DNA from 3 places in the Globicatella sp. PHS-GS-PNBC-21-1553 genome. Region 3 is predicted to be linked to each of the others. Evidence: predicted binding sites of a transcription regulator. Region 3 holds the regulator's gene; each other region holds the start of a gene.
The links. Region 3 encodes CtsR, which represses protease genes until heat stress. Its sites were predicted from a motif close to TTGGTCAAAAAAGGTCAAANA; they were not measured.

Region 1 (5,864 bases), 1.2 Mb from region 3:
TTTTTTGTTTCCATGGTCTTTATCGGTTCGTTTTTAAATTTAGACTTAGTATGGATCATTGCTGATATCGTCAATGGGTTAATGGCCATTCCCAATCTTATTTCACTGATTGCCTTATCGCCAATTATAATTAAAGAAACTCGAGCCTATTTTAAAGCAAAGCAATATAATAATGTAACTCGATTAGAACCAATAAAATATTACTAAATATAAGACGCAAACAACTCACATAACCTGCCATAGAGGTTGTGATGCAAGCTGTTTGCGGCAAATTTTTATATGAATTCCTAAGTCAATCGTTAAATTTTCAAGATTCGACTAGGAATCATTTTATCTTCAATGAATCAACTATTATATTAGCTACAAAGATTAGTCTCTTCTTTAGTTTTCTGTAACAACTGTGTCTTTAGCTTGGAAATTCAATTGATTATCAATCAAGTCGACAGTAACCAGTTGACCTGGTAAAATATCGCCTTTAATAATTAAACGAGCGAGTGGTGTTTCAATTTCTCGTGTAATAAATCTCATCAATGGGCGTGCACCATAAATTGGATCATAACCATTGCGTGCAATCCATCCAATCGCTTCTTTAGTCACAGATAAATGAATATCTTGATAAGCTAAACGTTCTTTTAATTGTGTCAATAGTTTTTCGACAATTGCGCCCATATGATCCATTGATAATGGTGTAAACATAATGGTATCATCAATCCGATTTAAGAACTCTGGTTTGAAGTGTGTTCTTAACAATTGTCGAACTTGGCTCGCAGTTTCTTCAGCAATTTGACCATTTTCATCCACACCTTCTAACAATAATGGTGAACCGATATTACTTGTCATAATTAAGACGGTGTTTTTAAAGTCTACTGTCCGTCCTTTTGAATCTGTTAAACGACCATCATCCAATACTTGTAATAAAATATTAAAGACATCTGGATGGGCTTTTTCAATTTCATCTAATAAGACAATTGAGTACGGACTCCGTCTAACAGCTTCTGTTAATTGTCCCCCTTCTTCATAACCAATATATCCTGGAGGCGCTCCAACTAATCGGCTGACCGTATGTTTTTCCATATATTCAGACATATCGATACGTACAATATGGTGTTCATCGTCAAATAATACCTCAGCTAAAGTTTTCGCTAATTCCGTTTTACCGACACCTGTAGGTCCTAAGAATAAAAATGAACCAATTGGTCGATTAGGATTTTGTAAACCGGCACGGCTTCTTAATACCGCTTCTGAGACTTTTGTCACCGCTTCATCTTGGCCGATTACTCGTTGGTGTAATGTTTCATCCAATTTTAGTAATTTTTCTCTTTCACCTTCAACTAATCTCGTAACGGGAATACCTGTTAAACGACCGACAACTTTAGCAATTTCCTCATCAGTAACACTTTCTTGTGTTAGACGTTCTGTTTGCCCTAATTGTTTCGCTTCTAATTCTTTCAGTTCTTTTTCCAATGCGGGTATACGACCATGTCTTAATTCAGCTGCTTTTTCTAATTGATACTCGGATTCTGCTTCTTCTAATTGACGTCTTAAATCATCAATTTCTTGACGTTTATCACGTAATTCATTCATCGCTTCTTTTTCTACTTCCCAACGCATCTTTAATTCATTGGCTGTTTCACGAAGCTCTGCTAATTCTTCTTGTAAAGATTCTAAACGTTTCTTACTTGCATCATCCGTTTCTTTCTTAAGCGCTGCTTCTTCAATTTCTAATTGCATTAAACGACGATTAACAGTATCCATTTCTGTTGGCATCGAATTAATTTCTACACGAATGGTCGCACAAGCCTCATCGACTAAGTCGATCGCTTTATCTGGTAAGAAACGATCTGTAATATAACGATTAGATAAAGTTGCCGCAGCCACTAAAGCATTATCATGAATATTAACACCGTGGTGGATTTCAAAACGTTCTTTTAATCCACGCAAGATACTAATGGTGTCTTCCACTGTTGGTTCTTGGACTAATACTCTTTGGAAACGACGTTCCAATGCTTTATCTTTTTCAATGTTTTCACGATACTCATCTAAAGTGGTTGCTCCAATACAATGGATTTCACCACGAGCTAACATTGGTTTTAGAATATTACCGGCATCCATTGCTCCTTCAGACTTACCTGCACCGACTATCGTATGGATTTCATCAATAAACAGGATAATATTACCTTCCGATTTCGTTACTTCTTTTAATACCGCTTTTAAACGTTCTTCGAACTCACCACGATATTTTGCACCAGCAATTAATGAACCCATGTCTAATGAGTAAACTTGTTTCCCTTTTAAATTATCTGGTACATCCTTACGTACAATACGATGTGCTAATCCTTCAACAATCGCTGTTTTGCCAACCCCTGGTTCACCGATTAGTACCGGGTTATTTTTAGTCTTTCTTGATAAAATTCGTATCACATCACGAATTTCTTCATCGCGACCAATTACTGGATCTAATTTATTTTGTTTTATTGCCTCATTTAAATTAGTGGCATATTTTTCTAAAGATTCATAAGTTTGTTCTTGGTTTTGTGAAGTCACAGACTCACCTCCTCTTAAATTATCAATTCTTGCTTTCATCTTAGCTTCAGTAACATTGTTTGAAATTAAATATTCTGTTAATGGATTGTTTTTTTGGTCAAATAGTGCTAACACTACCATTTCCGTCGATAAATATTGATCTTGTTGTTCCTGTGCTAATTGATTTGCTTTTTGGAATAACATCGATAAGCGTTGACTAATTTGCTGTCCATACTGAATATTACTTCCTGTTATCGACGGTAACTTATCAATTTCCTGTTCGATTTTTCTTTGGAAATCATCCATATTTAATTGGAATTCATGGTATAAATTATAAGCAAAACTATCGGGTTGAACAAAAATGCGCCATAAATGTGGAATATCAATTTCTTGATGTTTTCTTGTCATCGCAATTTGTTGTGCTTGTGCCAAAGCTTCTTGCATGGCTGTTGTCATTTTTTCAATCATTCAATAACACCCCTTTGGTCAAATATAGTCAGTAAATTTTTCCTATAAAAGTAGCTCTCTTTAAGAGCTTAACTATATTATATACCTTTGGTTAAGAAAGGTCAAGGATTTTTTTGACCATTTTTGACTATATTTTTAGATAAAAAAAGGGACAAAAGTAGTCATGAACTGACCTAACCTTTTGTCCACTTATTTAAAAGATATTATTTAGATTTAATATAAGTCGTACCATTAGCTGCTGGTCCTTTAGAGTTTCCAACAAACCCAACTAATACAAAGATGGTGATGACATAAGGCGCAATTTGTAAATAAACTGAAGGGATGTTTTTAATAAATGGTATTTGTGAACCTACTACCGCTAAACTTTGAGCAAAACCAAAGAAAATAGCGGCCAACATCGCACCAATAGGATTCCATTTACCAAAAATCATTGCTGCCATTGACATGAAACCTTGTCCAGTAATCGTCGTAATAGCGAATTGTGAGTTAATTGATTGTGCCATAATCGCTCCACCTAGACCACCCATTAAACCAGATAACAAGACGCCTAGATAACGCATTTTGTATACATTAATACCTAAAGTATCAGCTGCTTGAGGATGTTCCCCAACAGAACGCAATCTTAAACCAAAACTCGTTTTAAACACAATAAACCAACAAATAATCGCTACAACAATCCCAACAAACGCTGGTTGAGAAGTTTGACTAAAGAAAATTTTTCCAACAACTGGAATTTTTGAAAGAAGAGGTACGCTCCAATAACCGAATTTTTGTTTAATAAATTCGGTTTGTCCAGCGCCATCAAACATAACACGGGTCAAGAAAACACCTAAAGATGGTGCTACTAAGTTCAATACAGTACCGGAAATAATATGATCAGCACGTAAAGAAACGGTTGCGACCGCATGAATAGATGAGAATAGTACACCAATTAAACCACCAAACAAAGTAGCAATCCAAGGTGTCCAACTTCCAAAAGTTTGAGCAAACTGAAGGTTAAAGATAATCGCACTAAACGCACCCATTACCATAATTCCTTCTAAACCAACGTTGACAATCCCACTACGTTCCGAGAAAACGCCACCTAAAGCTGTATAAATTAGAGGTGCTGAATAAACAAGAGTGGACGAAACAATTAATGCTAACATATTTACCATGCTACTCTACCCCCTAATTATTTGTTTTCTTACGATCTAAGAAGAACGTAATGATATATTGTGAACCGATAAAGAAGATGATGGATGCAATTGCGATATTAACAATTTCTGATGGTACTTTGGCAGCTAATGGCATTAACGTACCTCCTGTTTTTAATCCACCGAATAAAATGGCAGCAAATAAAGTTCCTATAGGGTGGTTGCCCCCTAATAATGAAACGGCCATCCCATCAAATCCTATAGCGGGTGCTACACCGTTCATCAAGAAGATATTACGGAACTCACCTAAACCGTTCATTACTCCCCCTAAACCAGCTAAACCACCTGATATTACCATTGCCAAGATAATATTACGTTTCGCATTCATCCCAGCATATTGAGCGGCAAAACGGTTTTTACCAACTGTCTTTAATTCGAAACCTAAAGTCGTTCTTTCCATAAAAATCCAAACTAGAATAACAGCAACAACGGCTAAGAAAATCCCTGTATGCAAGGTTGATCCTTTTGTTAATTCACTTAACCAAGGTGCACGTAATGTGGCATTGTCACCAATTTGAGGCGTTACATCCCCTTTATTAGTTAACACGTTTCGTACCAAATAGTCACTAATATAAACAGAAATATAGTTTAACATAATAGTCACAATAACTTCACTGGTATTAAAGTAAGCTTTTAATACCCCGGCAATCGCAGCCCAAAACGCACCTGCAATCATTCCGGCAATAATGGCTAATGGTAAGACAATCACTCTAGGTGCATCCGGTAAGGCTAAAGCCACCCAAATAGAAGCTAGCCATCCAGCTAGTGCTTGACCAGAAAGACCAATATTAAAGAATCCTGCTGTATAGGCTACTGAAAAACCTAACCCGGTAAATATTAAGGGAGTGGCTGCTCTTAAAGATTGTCCAATATTAAAGGGCGAACCCGCTGCACCTGTCCAAAGTGCTTTATAACCAGCAATCGCATCAAATTTGAAAGCCCACATGATTAACGCTCCAAAGAAAAGTCCAATGAAGACAGTTAATATGGGAACTAAAATACTTCTAAACTGTTTGTTCATTGTTTACACCGCCTTCTTCACGTAATCTTAATACTTCATCATAGCTTGTTCCTGCCATCATTAAACCAATCTCTTGTTCATTTGTCTCGTTCGCATGTTAAAGTAGCGATAATTTTACCATCATACATGACAATAATGCGATCTGAAACATTTAAAATTTCATCTAATTCAAAACTCATTAATAAAACAGCTTTATTTTGATCACGTTGTTGAATTAATGCTTTATGAATATATTCAATCGCCCCTACGTCTAATCCACGCGTTGGATTGGCGGCAATGAGTAAATCCGGTTTTAAATCTAATTCACGAGCAATAATTGCTTTTTGTTGGTTTCCACCTGATAAGGCACGAGCTGGAACTTTTTCAGAAGCCGCACGAACATCATATTCTTTCATTAAACGCAATGCTTTTTGATTGATTTCTTTAAAGTTTAAGAAGCCGCCTTGTGAATAAGGTTTTTTATAATATTCTTGTAACACGAAATTATCTTCTAATTTTGTTTCTAAAGAGAGGCCGTACTTATGACGGTCTTCAGGAATATGAGCCATGCCCATCTCAGTAATTTCACGGGTTGATTTATTGTTAATTTCTTCCCCTTTAAAATGAACTGCTCCAGAATCAATTGGCATTAATCCAGTTAAAGCTAACACAAGTTC
Region 2 (5,864 bases), 350 kb from region 3:
AGTATTATGGCTTCTGGTGTATCAGGCGATTTACCGACAATTGCTCAATTAACAGCTTCAAACACGCCGGATTTCATGGATCAAGGTTTATTATTACCTTTAAATGACTTATTAACACCTGAAAACGGCTATACGGATGAGTTAAAAGAAGGGGTTTATGAAACTTTCTTAAAAGGTGCTACTTTTGATGATCAAATTTATGCTTTACCATTCTCGAAATCAGTTCGCTTAATGTTTGTCAATAAAACAATGTTGGATGAAGTGAATGCTGAAGTTCCAAAAACTTGGGATGAAGTATTGGCATTAGGTGAAAAATTAGATGAAGCTGGAATTGAAAAGCCAGCAATGGGATTTGAAAACGAGTTAACCATGGAATATGAAACAATGGCTCGCCAAAATGGTGCAACTTGGATTGCAGATGATTTATCGCAAGTTGATATGTCTTCTGAAAAAGCGATTGAGCCACTTCAATTCATTAAAGATTTATTAGCGAATGAACATGCACGTACAGCAGGTGAAGATGGCTATATGTCTGGTCCATTTGCTGCTGGTGAAAGTGCGTTATATATTGGTTCTTCTGCTGGTTTACAATATGTATTACCGGGTGTAGAAGAAAGTGGTATCGAATTAGAAACTGCACATATTCCGGTCTTTGGTGATGGTGAAGAATTAACCTTATTTGCAGGTAATGATTTAGGTATTTTCTCTTCTGCATCTGAAGAACAACAAAAAGCGGCAGTGCAATTCATGTCATTCTTATTAGAAAATACTGACCGTTGGGCGATTGCGACAGGTTATTTACCTGTTACAAAACAAGGAGCAGAATCTGAAGAATGGACTCAATACTTAGAAGAAAATCCACTTGTTAAAGCTGCCTCTGAAGAATTAGAATTTGGTAAGGCACAAGCTGCCTATGTTGGAGCTAGTGAAGTTTACTCTGAGTTCAAAACAGCATTAGAAAATATTATTATTAATGATGCTGATGCAGCAACTGAAATGGCAAATATCGAAACATTAGTAAAAGGATTTTTAGGTCTATAATTAACAAGACGATCGAGAAATGACAACAGTACGGAAAATGAAGGCTTTAACAGAGGCCTTCATTTTGTTTTATAGGCTCTTTGTCAAATAGTGTGAATGAACAGAGGCATTTTTGTTGACCCACACCGAAAAGTATAGAACCGTTTTATAAAAGATAAACAAAATGATTGTTTCTTAGAATGCTTTTTATTGAAACTTGTATCAGTGTTCGATAAAATGACGAAGGAAATATTCAAGTCAATAAGATTGACCTTATTTGACTAATGGAGTATAATGAATCCAGATAAAGTGAGAAAAGGAGCGATAAATTTGAATTTAATACCTACAGTAATTGAACAATCTTCACGTGGAGAACGTGCCTATGATATTTATTCTCGTTTATTAAAAGATAGAATTATTATGCTAAGTGGACCTATTGATGATAATGTGGCTAACAGTGTCATTGCCCAATTATTATTTTTAGAAGCCCAAGACTCAGAAAAGGATATCTATTTATATATTAATTCACCTGGGGGGAGCGTTTCTGCTGGATTAGCTATTTTTGATACAATGAATTTTATTAAGTCTGATGTACAAACGATTGTTATCGGAATGGCTGCGTCGATGGGTGCTTTCTTATTAGCAGCAGGACAAAAAGGCAAACGCTACGCTTTGCCTAATTCTGAAGTGATGATTCACCAACCATTAGGTGGAGCGCAAGGTCAAGCAACTGAAATCGAAATAGCTGCCCGTCATATTTTACATACGCGCGAGCGTCTTAATACGATTTTAGCTGATCGTACAGGGCAACCAATCGATATTATTGCCCGCGATACGGACCGTGATAATTATATGACTGCGGAACAGGCAAAAGAATATGGTTTAATTGATCATATTATGGAAAATAACAAATCGTTAAAATAATTGAGCGAAAAGAGGATGGGCAAAAACTTTTTAAATTCTGTTCAGGCATATCTATTTAATTAAAAGCGCAGTGGTTGAGTGGCCTCAAACTGTGTCTTTCGACTTGTTTGAGGCCTACTCAACTGTTCGGGGGTGGACAGACGAAGCGAAAATCAACTGATTTTCTACTTCTTGCCCACTCCCAAAGAAAATCTTAATTCTGGACGAAAGTCCAGAATTTTTTTATGAAAATATATGTAATATTAAATCCTTTCAAAGAAAGCCCTTAACCATTTGTTAATATTGAAATAATTCATCTTATTGGCCAATAATCGCCCATATAAGAGGGTTCAATGTCGGCTAATATTATTTGATTTTGATTGCAAACAATATTCAATAATGGTATAGTAGTAATATGGAAAACGATGAACTGATTATTTAGAAGAGTTTTTTATAAACTTGATTGATTGGTCATTTGTTGCCCAAGAGGAGGAACACCATGAAGGATGTTTTTTCTATGATGCAAGCAATAGCACCCGATTTAAGTGCAACATTGCGAACGCGCTATGAAATCCTCTATCACTTAAGACAAGTTGGTGAACCTTTAGGTCGAAAAAATTTAGCTGAACGGATTAACAGTTCTGAACGTTCAGTGCGAACGATTATTGATTTAATGCGTGAACAAGATTTAGTTGAAGTGACAAGAGTGGGGATTCGCTTAACGGAACATGGACATATTGTTTCAGATATGATTTCTGAGACAGTTAAAAACTCAAGTCGTTTACACGATATTGAAGAATCATTAAAAAGTCATTTAGGTATCTCCAATTGTTGGGTTGTACCAGGTGATTTAGATCATGATTCGGTCGTCTATCGGGAATTGAGTTACGCTACTCAACAAGTATTAGAACGCTACTTGAAGTTTGGTCGTAGTATTATTGCGGTGACAGGTGGTGAGACCTTAGCTCATGTCGGCGAAGGTTTAACTGAGAAATTGTCCCAAAATCGTGAATTAGTATTTGTTCCAGCCCGTGGCGGTGTTGGGGGTGGATTTAATATCCAATCCAATATTGTTGGCGGTGTGATGGCTCAAAAAACGAATTCAAAATATGTTCCTTTATTTCTACCTGATGCAATGGAAGAAGATGCGTCGAAAATATTGATGACAGATCCTTCGATTAGTCAGGCAGTGGCATTGAGTAAGAAAGCAGATTGTTTATTAGTCAGTGTTGGATCCGCCGAAGTGATGGCAGAGCGTCGGGAGCTTACTGCACAACAACAACAATTATTAAAAGAAAAAAAGGCTATTGGTGAAGCGTTTGGCGTGTTTTTTGATGAACAAGGCCAAGAAGTATTACGATTACCACGGATTGGTATTCAAATAGAAAACGTGAGCCACATTCCTTTAGTTCTAACAATAGTGGGTGGTGCTACAAAAGCACGTGCCGTAGAAGGCTATTGTAAATTAGTCCAACATCATGGATGGTTAATCTGTGATGAGGGCATCGCAAATATGATTTTAAATGGGGAAACTCATTAAAATAAAAAATCCTTAAGGAGGAAGTCAATTATGACAGTAAAAGTAGGTATTAATGGTTTTGGACGTATTGGTCGTTTAGCATTCCGTCGTATCCAAGAAGTAGAAGGAATCGAAGTAGTAGCAATCAACGACTTAACAGATGCTAATCAATTAGCTCACTTATTAAAATATGATACAACTCAAGGACGCTTTAATGGTGAAGTTGAGGTGTTAGACGGAGCTTTCCGTGTTAACGGTAAAGAAGTTAAAGTTTTAGCTAACCCAAATCCAAATGAATTACCTTGGGGCGAATTAGGAGTTGAAATCGTATTAGAATGTACTGGTTTCTTCACTTCTAAAGAAAAAGCTGAATTACACTTACAAGGTGGCGCTAAACGTGTTGTTATTTCTGCACCTGGTGGTAATGATGTACCAACAATCGTTTACAATACTAACCATGATATCTTAACTGGTGACGAAACAGTTATCTCTGGTGCTTCATGTACTACTAACTGTTTAGCTCCTATGGCAAAAGTATTACATGACAGCTTCGGAATTGTTGAAGGTTTAATGACAACTATCCATGCTTATACTGGTGACCAAAATACTTTAGATGCACCACATCGTAAAGGTGACTTACGTCGTGCTCGTGCTGCAGCTGAAAACATTATTCCTAACACAACAGGTGCTGCTAAAGCTATCGGTTTAGTTATTCCAGAATTAAACGGTAAATTAGACGGAGCTGCACAACGTGTTCCTGTAGCAACTGGTTCATTAACTGAATTAGTAACTGTATTAGAAAAACCAGTTACAGCTGAAGAAGTTAACGCAGCTATGAAAGCAGCAGCTAACGAATCATACGGTTATAACGAAGACGAAATCGTTTCTTCTGATATCGTAGGTATTACTTATGGTTCATTATTCGATGCAACTCAAACAAAAGTTATGACTGTTGGCGACAAACAATTAGTTAAAACTGTTGCTTGGTATGACAATGAAATGTCATATACTGCACAATTAGTTCGTACTTTAGAATACTTCGCTAAAGCTTAATTTATCAAATAGCGTTTCAAAAGCGTCTATCCAAAAGTGCGGGGAGGCAAAGACGCTTCCCTGCATTTTTTATTTATAAAAAACTCTTTAGGAGGAGAAAAGTATGGCAAAAAAAACAGTTGAAGATTTACAAGTCCAAGGCAAAACAGTATTAGTGCGTGTGGATTTTAACGTTCCAATGAAAGATGGTGTTATTACCGACGATAATCGTATTGTTGCGGCTTTAGATACCATCAAATATTTAATCAACAATCAAGCTAAAGTTGTTTTATTCTCTCACTTAGGCAAAGTGAAAACGGAAGAAGACAAAGCTGGTAAATCATTAAAACCAGCTGCTGACCGTCTAGCTGAATTATTAGATCAAGAAGTAAAATTCTCTCCAGTAACTCGTGGTGCAGAATTAGAAGAAGCTGTTAAGTCTTTAAATGAAGGTGAAGTATTAGTTGTTGAAAATACTCGTTTCGAAGATATCGACGGCAAAAAAGAATCTGGTAATGATGCTGAATTAGGTAAATATTGGGCTTCATTAGGTGACTTATTCGTCAATGATGCTTTCGGTACAGCTCACCGTGCACATGCTTCTAACGTAGGCATTGCTTCTCATTTAGAATCTGCTGCAGGTTATTTAATGGAGAAAGAAGTAAAATTCTTAGGTGAAGCAGTGGATAACCCTGTTCGACCATTCGTGGCTATTTTAGGTGGAGCAAAAGTATCTGATAAAATTAAAGTGATTGAAAACTTATTAGACAAAGCTGATAAAGTTATTATCGGTGGCGGTATGGCTTATACATTCTTAAAAGCTCAAGGTAAAGAAGTTGGTAATTCATTATTAGAATTAGATCGCGTTGAGTTAGCTAAAGAATTATTAGCTAAAGCGGGTGATAAAATTGCTTTACCGGTAGATGTCGTTGTAGCTGATGACTTCTCAAATGATGCGAATACTAAAGTAGTATCTATCGACGATATTCCTGCTGATTGGGAAGGTTTAGACTGTGGACCTAAATCAGTAGAGTTTTACACTGAGATCTTAAAAGATGCGAAAACAGTGGTATGGAATGGCCCAATGGGTGTATTCGAAATGCCTAATTTTGCTAAAGGTACTATTGGTGTTTGTGAAGCTATTGCTAACTTAGAAGATGCCACAACAATTGTTGGTGGTGGAGACTCTGCGGCAGCAGTTTTACAATTAGGATATGAAGATAAATTCTCACATATCTCTACTGGTGGTGGTGCGTCATTAACTTATTTAGAAGGCGCAGTTTTACCAGGCGTCGAAGCAATTAACGACAAGTAATCAGAAAGCTCAATGCCAGGGTGGGGGAGTAACTCTACCCTGTCATTAGTTAAGAAATATAAAAGGAGAAGATAG
Region 3 (5,864 bases):
AGGTTCCGGAAGAGACCAATTTATTGAGAGATTTCAGCAATAATTCGTAAAAATGTCATAATTTGTATTGACAATATAGATGTAAATAAGGTATTATTAATCATGTTGTGAATCACATTCACAGGCCGGCTTAGCTCAGTTGGTAGAGCATCTGATTTGTAATCAGAGGGTCGAGGGTTCAAGTCCTTTAGCCGGCATTGATTAATAATAATCAATGGTTCCAAAATGTCCTTTGCCGGGGTGGCGGAACTGGCAGACGCACAGGACTTAAAATCCTGCGGGTAGTGATACCCGTACCGGTTCGATTCCGGTCCTCGGCATAATTTAAACATTGATCTGTCAGTGTTTCTTAGACTTCAGTTGTAGTAGCAACTGGGGTCTTTTTTTGGCTAGGTACTAATAAAACAACTCTTTCTCTGGTCAGTTATTCAATTATTAGTAGTCATTATGTAAAGTAGTTCTTATGTGACTGCTCATGAGGCTGGACTTAAACTTAATAAATTTTAGTCAAGATTATTGTTCGGTAATTAAAAGCGCAGTGGTTGAGTGGCCTCAAACTGCGTCTTAATGAGGTTAAAGATAAATTTGGTAAACTCAATCAAGTTATGATTCATAAATTAAAAGCGCAGTGGTTGAGTGGTCTCAACCTGCGTCTTTCGACTTGTTTGAGGCCTACTCAACTGTGCGGGGGTAGGCCGACGAAGCGAAAATCATTCGATTTTCTACTTCTGGTCTACTCCCAACTGTGCGGGGGTGGACAGACGAAGTGAAAATCATTCAATTTTCTACATCTGGTCCCCTCCCAACTGTGCGGAGGTGGACAGAAGAAGTGAAATTATTTAACTTTTTACTTCTTGCCCACTCCCGTTATAATCACCAAATAATTGTGTATCTATTTAAAATTTGAACTCAATGACTTTGTTTCCGGGTATAATAGTGAGTGAATATAAATAGATAAAAGCATTTTCGAATGTCGTAAGGAGTGGGAATAAATTGGTGAGACAAAAAAGTTTTACATTATGGATTACGCAAGTTGCTCTATTAACAACATTATGTGTGGTGGGGAGAATTTTCTTTGCATTCATACCGAATATACAACCCGTTACAGCTATTATCGCAATTGTGACCATTTTATTAGGTTTTAAAGATGGCGTTATCGTATCATCTTTGACGATGCTAGTTTCAAATCTCATTTTGGGAATGGGTCCATGGGTCGTGTTACAAATTATAAGTTATCTTATCGTCGTTATTTTTGTCTACTTCAGCAATAGATTATTAGAGAAAATGGTAAAAAGTGATTATATATTATTTGGTAGTCGAGCAGTAGTTACCGGTATTGCAGGTATATTATTTGGTTTTAGTATTTCGTGGTTGTGGACTTTTTTAATACAAGTAGAAAACTTTTGGGTTTATTATTTAAATGGTTTACCTTTTGATTTGGCTCATTCAGCTGGTAATGTGGTATTTTTTATCTTATTATTTCCATTGTTGAATAAATTATTCCAACGATATGCGGTCAATTATCAAGAATTAAAACAAAATTAGCTAAATAAGGATCGAAATATAAGGTTTTAAGTCGTTCCTCTTTTCAAAGTGGAATTATTATTGTATAATGGTCAAAGAAAGTCAATGTTAAAGGAGGCGAGACTGTGACCCAACGAAATATGACGGATATTATTGAAGCGTATTTAAAAGCGTATTTGGAAAATCAAGAACATCTTGAAATCAAGCGAAGTGACATTGCCGATCGATTTGATTGTGTGCCTTCGCAAATAAACTATGTTATTAATACTCGTTTTACACAAGAACATGGATACCTAGTGGAAAGTAAAAGAGGTGGCGGAGGCTATATCCGAATACTGAAAGTCCATCTGGTAGATGAAGTAGACGAAATCGATCAAATGATTGATTTAATTGGCAATCAGATAAGTCAGCGAAACGGGATCAATATCATCGAAACTTTAACAGAAAGAAAGATTATAACTCAAAGGGAAGCTGCTTTGATTTTATCTGTAATTGAAAAAGCTGTTTTACAAACAATAACGGAGGAAGAACAAATTGCGAGAGCTCAATTACTTAAAACTTTTCTATACCAACTCCGTTATACATACGAATAAGAGGTGAATAAAAATGTTTGAAGAACTATTTACAGAAAGTGCACGACAAGCGATGATTTATGCTGCAGAACAATCCTATTATATGCAACATCAAGCAGTCGGCACAGAACATATATTATTAGGTTTATCTCGTGAAGAAACTGGAATTGCTGGAAAAGCATTAAGAGAACATGGCGCTACTTTCAATGAATTAATTCTAGAATTAGAAGCCATTCATGGAAAATTTAGCCAACCACGACTCAATGCCGAAAGAGTCATACCTTATTCTCCACGTGCCAAAAAAGTTATTATGAATGCTTCCAATGATGCGAAACGCTTAGGCGCTCCAAAAGTTGGAACCGAGCATTTATTATTAGGTATTTTAAAAGAAGAAATTTTAGCAACAGTTTTACTAAGAAACGTTGGTGTCGATTTTGATGAATTACGTAAAACAATTTATGAATTAATTGGCCTAGCTAGTCAAGACCCAAGCAGTGGTGGTAACAATCGACGTAGAAGAAATCCTCGTAACAATAAAGAGCCACAAAAGACGTCTAAAACACCAACACTTGATTCTGTTTCTAGAGATTTAACTGAGCTAGCTAGACAAAATGAATTAGATCCGGTGATTGGACGTGAAAAAGAAGTTCACCGAATTGTGCAAATTATCAGTCGTAGAACCAAAAACAATCCGGTCTTAGTTGGGGAACCAGGTGTCGGTAAAACAGCTATAGCAGAAGGATTAGCTCAAAGAATGATTCAAGGAGATGTTCCTCAAGATATCGCTAAGAAAAGTTTAATTATGTTAGATATGGGAGCATTAGTAGCGGGAACGAAATATCGCGGTGAATTTGAAGAGCGCATGAAAAAAATTATCGAAGAAATTTCTGAAGATGGTAATATTATTCTGTTTATTGATGAATTGCATACATTAATCGGTGCTGGGGGAGCTGAAGGAGCGATTGATGCTTCCAATATATTAAAACCTGCTTTAGCTCGTGGAGAAATACAAGTAGTAGGTGCCACTACTTTAGATGAATACCAAAAGTATATTGAAAAAGATGCAGCATTAGAAAGACGTTTCTCTAAAGTACAAATTGATGAGCCTAGTCAAGAAGAATCCATCTTAATTATTAACGGGCTAAAAGAAAAATATGAAGATCACCATAAAGTCGAAATTACTGACGAAGCAGTCGATGCCGCTGTAAAATTAAGTTCTCGCTACATGACAGCAAGACGATTGCCAGATAAAGCGGTAGATTTAATTGATGAAGCTTCTGCACGTGTTCGTATTGATTCTGCGATTATGCCAAACAAAGTCACGACTGAAACAATTGAGCATCAGTTAGCTGAAATTGGCAATAAAAAAGAAGCCGCAATTCTCAATCGTGATTTTGAAGAAGCCGCAAATTTAAGAGAAAAAGAAGTGGCTCTAGAAGAGCAATTAGCAGAACTTGATAAAGCCAAAGAAAAAGCAAATGATGATTCAGCTGTATCACAATTGAAAGTAACAGCACAAGATGTGGCGCAGGTAGTTGCTTTAGCGACGGGAGTGCCAGTCCAACAAATGGAATCAAGTGAAAGCAAACGATTGATTAATCTAGAAGCTGAATTACATGAACGTGTAATCGGGCAAGATGAAGCGGTCAAAGCAGTTGCCAGAGCGATTCGTAGAGCTCGTAGTGGTTTGAAATCACCAAAACGTCCAATTGGATCATTCCTATTTTTAGGACCTACTGGTGTTGGAAAAACGGAATTAGCCAAAACCTTAGCGACAGCAATGTTTGGTAGTGAAGATAGTATGATTCGGATTGATATGTCTGAATATATGGAAAAACATAGTGTCTCTCGTTTAGTAGGATCACCTCCAGGATATGTGGGGTATGAAGAAGCAGGGCAATTGACTGAAAAAATACGTCAAAAGCCGTATAGTGTTATATTATTAGATGAGGTCGAAAAAGCTCATCCAGATGTCTTTAATATTTTACTACAAGTATTTGATGATGGTCATTTAACAGATGGTAAAGGTCGAAAAGTAGACTTTAGAAACACTATTATTATCATGACGTCCAATTTAGGAGCAACAGCCTTAAGGGATGAGAAATCAGTCGGGTTTGGTGCAGTATCAGTAACACAAAACCATGAAGCGATGGAATCTAGAATACGTGAAGAATTAAAACGTGCATTCCGTCCAGAATTCTTAAACCGTATTGATGAGACAGTTGTCTTCCACTCATTAAGTAAGGAAAATATTCGCGAGATTGTTAAATTACATACTGCTGAAATTGTGAAACGTTTAGAAGAATTAGAAATTGAAGCCCGTGTAACGGATACCGCAGTCGATATTATTGCTGAAGCAGGGTTTGATCCAGAGTATGGTGCAAGACCAATTCGACGCGCTATTCAAAAACAAATTGAAGATGAATTAAGTGAACTACTATTAAGTGGTACAATTGCCTTAGGTGACAAAATCACGATTGGTGGTAGAAGTGGTTCGATAAATATTAATAACCGTAGTAAAGAGCGAAGTAAATAATCGAGTCATTCATTTAAGAAATCAAGATAATCATTCGACAGTGACTCCCAAAAATGATAGAAAATCTTCTTACTTTTAGGGTCACTGATATGACGGTCGTTCAGCAATCAATATCAAAAAAATTTAATTCCCTTGTGACTTTCAGAATGCCATTTAAAAAAAGACAATTGTCAAAATGATAATAAATTTTGGCTCAAAAAATAGAGTTAGGACTACTCCAATAGGAATAGGTTCTAACTCTTTTTGTTTGATTTATTTTTGGATATAACGGTACGAACTCTATTGATTAACCCTCAATACTTTTAATTAATAAATCATTAAAGGCTTTTTGCGTATCAGATAACACCATTTCATTGTTAATAACTAAATTCAAGTAACCAACTGGTGGGTTCTTAATCGGAATCGCAACTAAATCATCACGATTTAGAGAGACATTTTCCATTAAAAGTGCGACTCTTTCACCAGAAGCAACAAGTGAAGTGAGAGTATTCATATCATTGCAGTAAAACACATTATCCAACGATAATTGATTTGTTGTGGCCCAATTTTGGAATAATTTTTCGTGGATAGTACCATTTGATAAAGAAACATAAGGTAAATCAACGAGTTCCATTAAGCTTAGTTCACGATATCTAGCTAAAGGATGGTTTTGTGAGACGAATAACTTTAATGGACTTTTCGCAATAGGAAATGTATCAACCCATAGATTAGCAAATGTTGGTTGATCGTGAGCAATAATAGCAATTGAGAATTTTTGTTTTCTTAATGAATCGAATAATGCATCAGTTGTATTCTCTTCAATCAATTTTAAGTTTTGTAAATAATCGTTAGCATTCGCTAAAAGTTGAGGTAAAAATAAATTTCCAATTGATGGAACTAAACCTAGCTGAATCGTATCAATCCCCACTGCTTTAATTTCTAGCTTCGTTTGGGCATATAAACCTAGCATATCGATAGTGCGTTGATATAAGGTATGTCCAGTCGGTGTTAAATGGATATTTTTAGCTGATCTTTCTCTTTGAATTAAAGTGGTCTCAAATTCATCTTCTAATCTTTTTAAAGCAATCGAAATAGAAGGTTGAGACACAAAAAAATGTTCAGCTGTTTTAGTGAAACTCAAACTTTCAGCTAAATATTTGAAATATTCTAAGTCTCGTAAGTTCATAATAACCTCCAAAATATTCAGTGAGTATCAAAAGAATAATGTTAAATTCATTCATTATTATAGCATA

Region 1: the regulator CtsR is predicted to act here: its motif matches at 3,102-3,122, upstream of clpB (ATP-dependent chaperone ClpB).
Region 2: the regulator CtsR is predicted to act here: its motif matches at 1,285-1,305, upstream of clpP (ATP-dependent Clp endopeptidase proteolytic subunit ClpP).

Annotation. Positions count from the first base shown of each region.
Region 1 is NZ_CP085470.1:2,277,692-2,283,555, reverse strand. Features, by position in the region: gene LB888_RS10950 (sodium:alanine symporter family protein) at 1-207, shown strand, start outside; gene clpB (ATP-dependent chaperone ClpB) at 382-2,991, opposite strand; gene LB888_RS10940 (ABC transporter permease) at 3,195-4,148, opposite strand; gene LB888_RS10935 (ABC transporter permease) at 4,162-5,208, opposite strand; partial or broken gene LB888_RS10930 (ABC transporter ATP-binding protein) at 5,192-5,864, opposite strand, start outside.
Region 2 is NZ_CP085470.1:744,801-750,664, reverse strand. Features, by position in the region: gene LB888_RS03405 (ABC transporter substrate-binding protein) at 1-1,041, shown strand, start outside; gene clpP (ATP-dependent Clp endopeptidase proteolytic subunit ClpP) at 1,351-1,944, shown strand; gene LB888_RS03395 (sugar-binding transcriptional regulator) at 2,423-3,463, shown strand; gene gap (type I glyceraldehyde-3-phosphate dehydrogenase) at 3,494-4,495, shown strand; gene LB888_RS03385 (phosphoglycerate kinase) at 4,599-5,789, shown strand.
Region 3 is NZ_CP085470.1:1,098,084-1,103,947, forward strand. Features, by position in the region: gene msrA (peptide-methionine (S)-S-oxide reductase MsrA) at 1-43, shown strand, start outside; tRNA gene LB888_RS05190 (tRNA-Thr) at 125-197, shown strand; tRNA gene LB888_RS05195 (tRNA-Leu) at 235-320, shown strand; gene LB888_RS05200 (ECF transporter S component) at 997-1,545, shown strand; gene LB888_RS05205 (CtsR family transcriptional regulator) at 1,650-2,117, shown strand; gene LB888_RS05210 (ATP-dependent Clp protease ATP-binding subunit) at 2,131-4,632, shown strand; gene LB888_RS05215 (LysR family transcriptional regulator) at 4,919-5,797, opposite strand.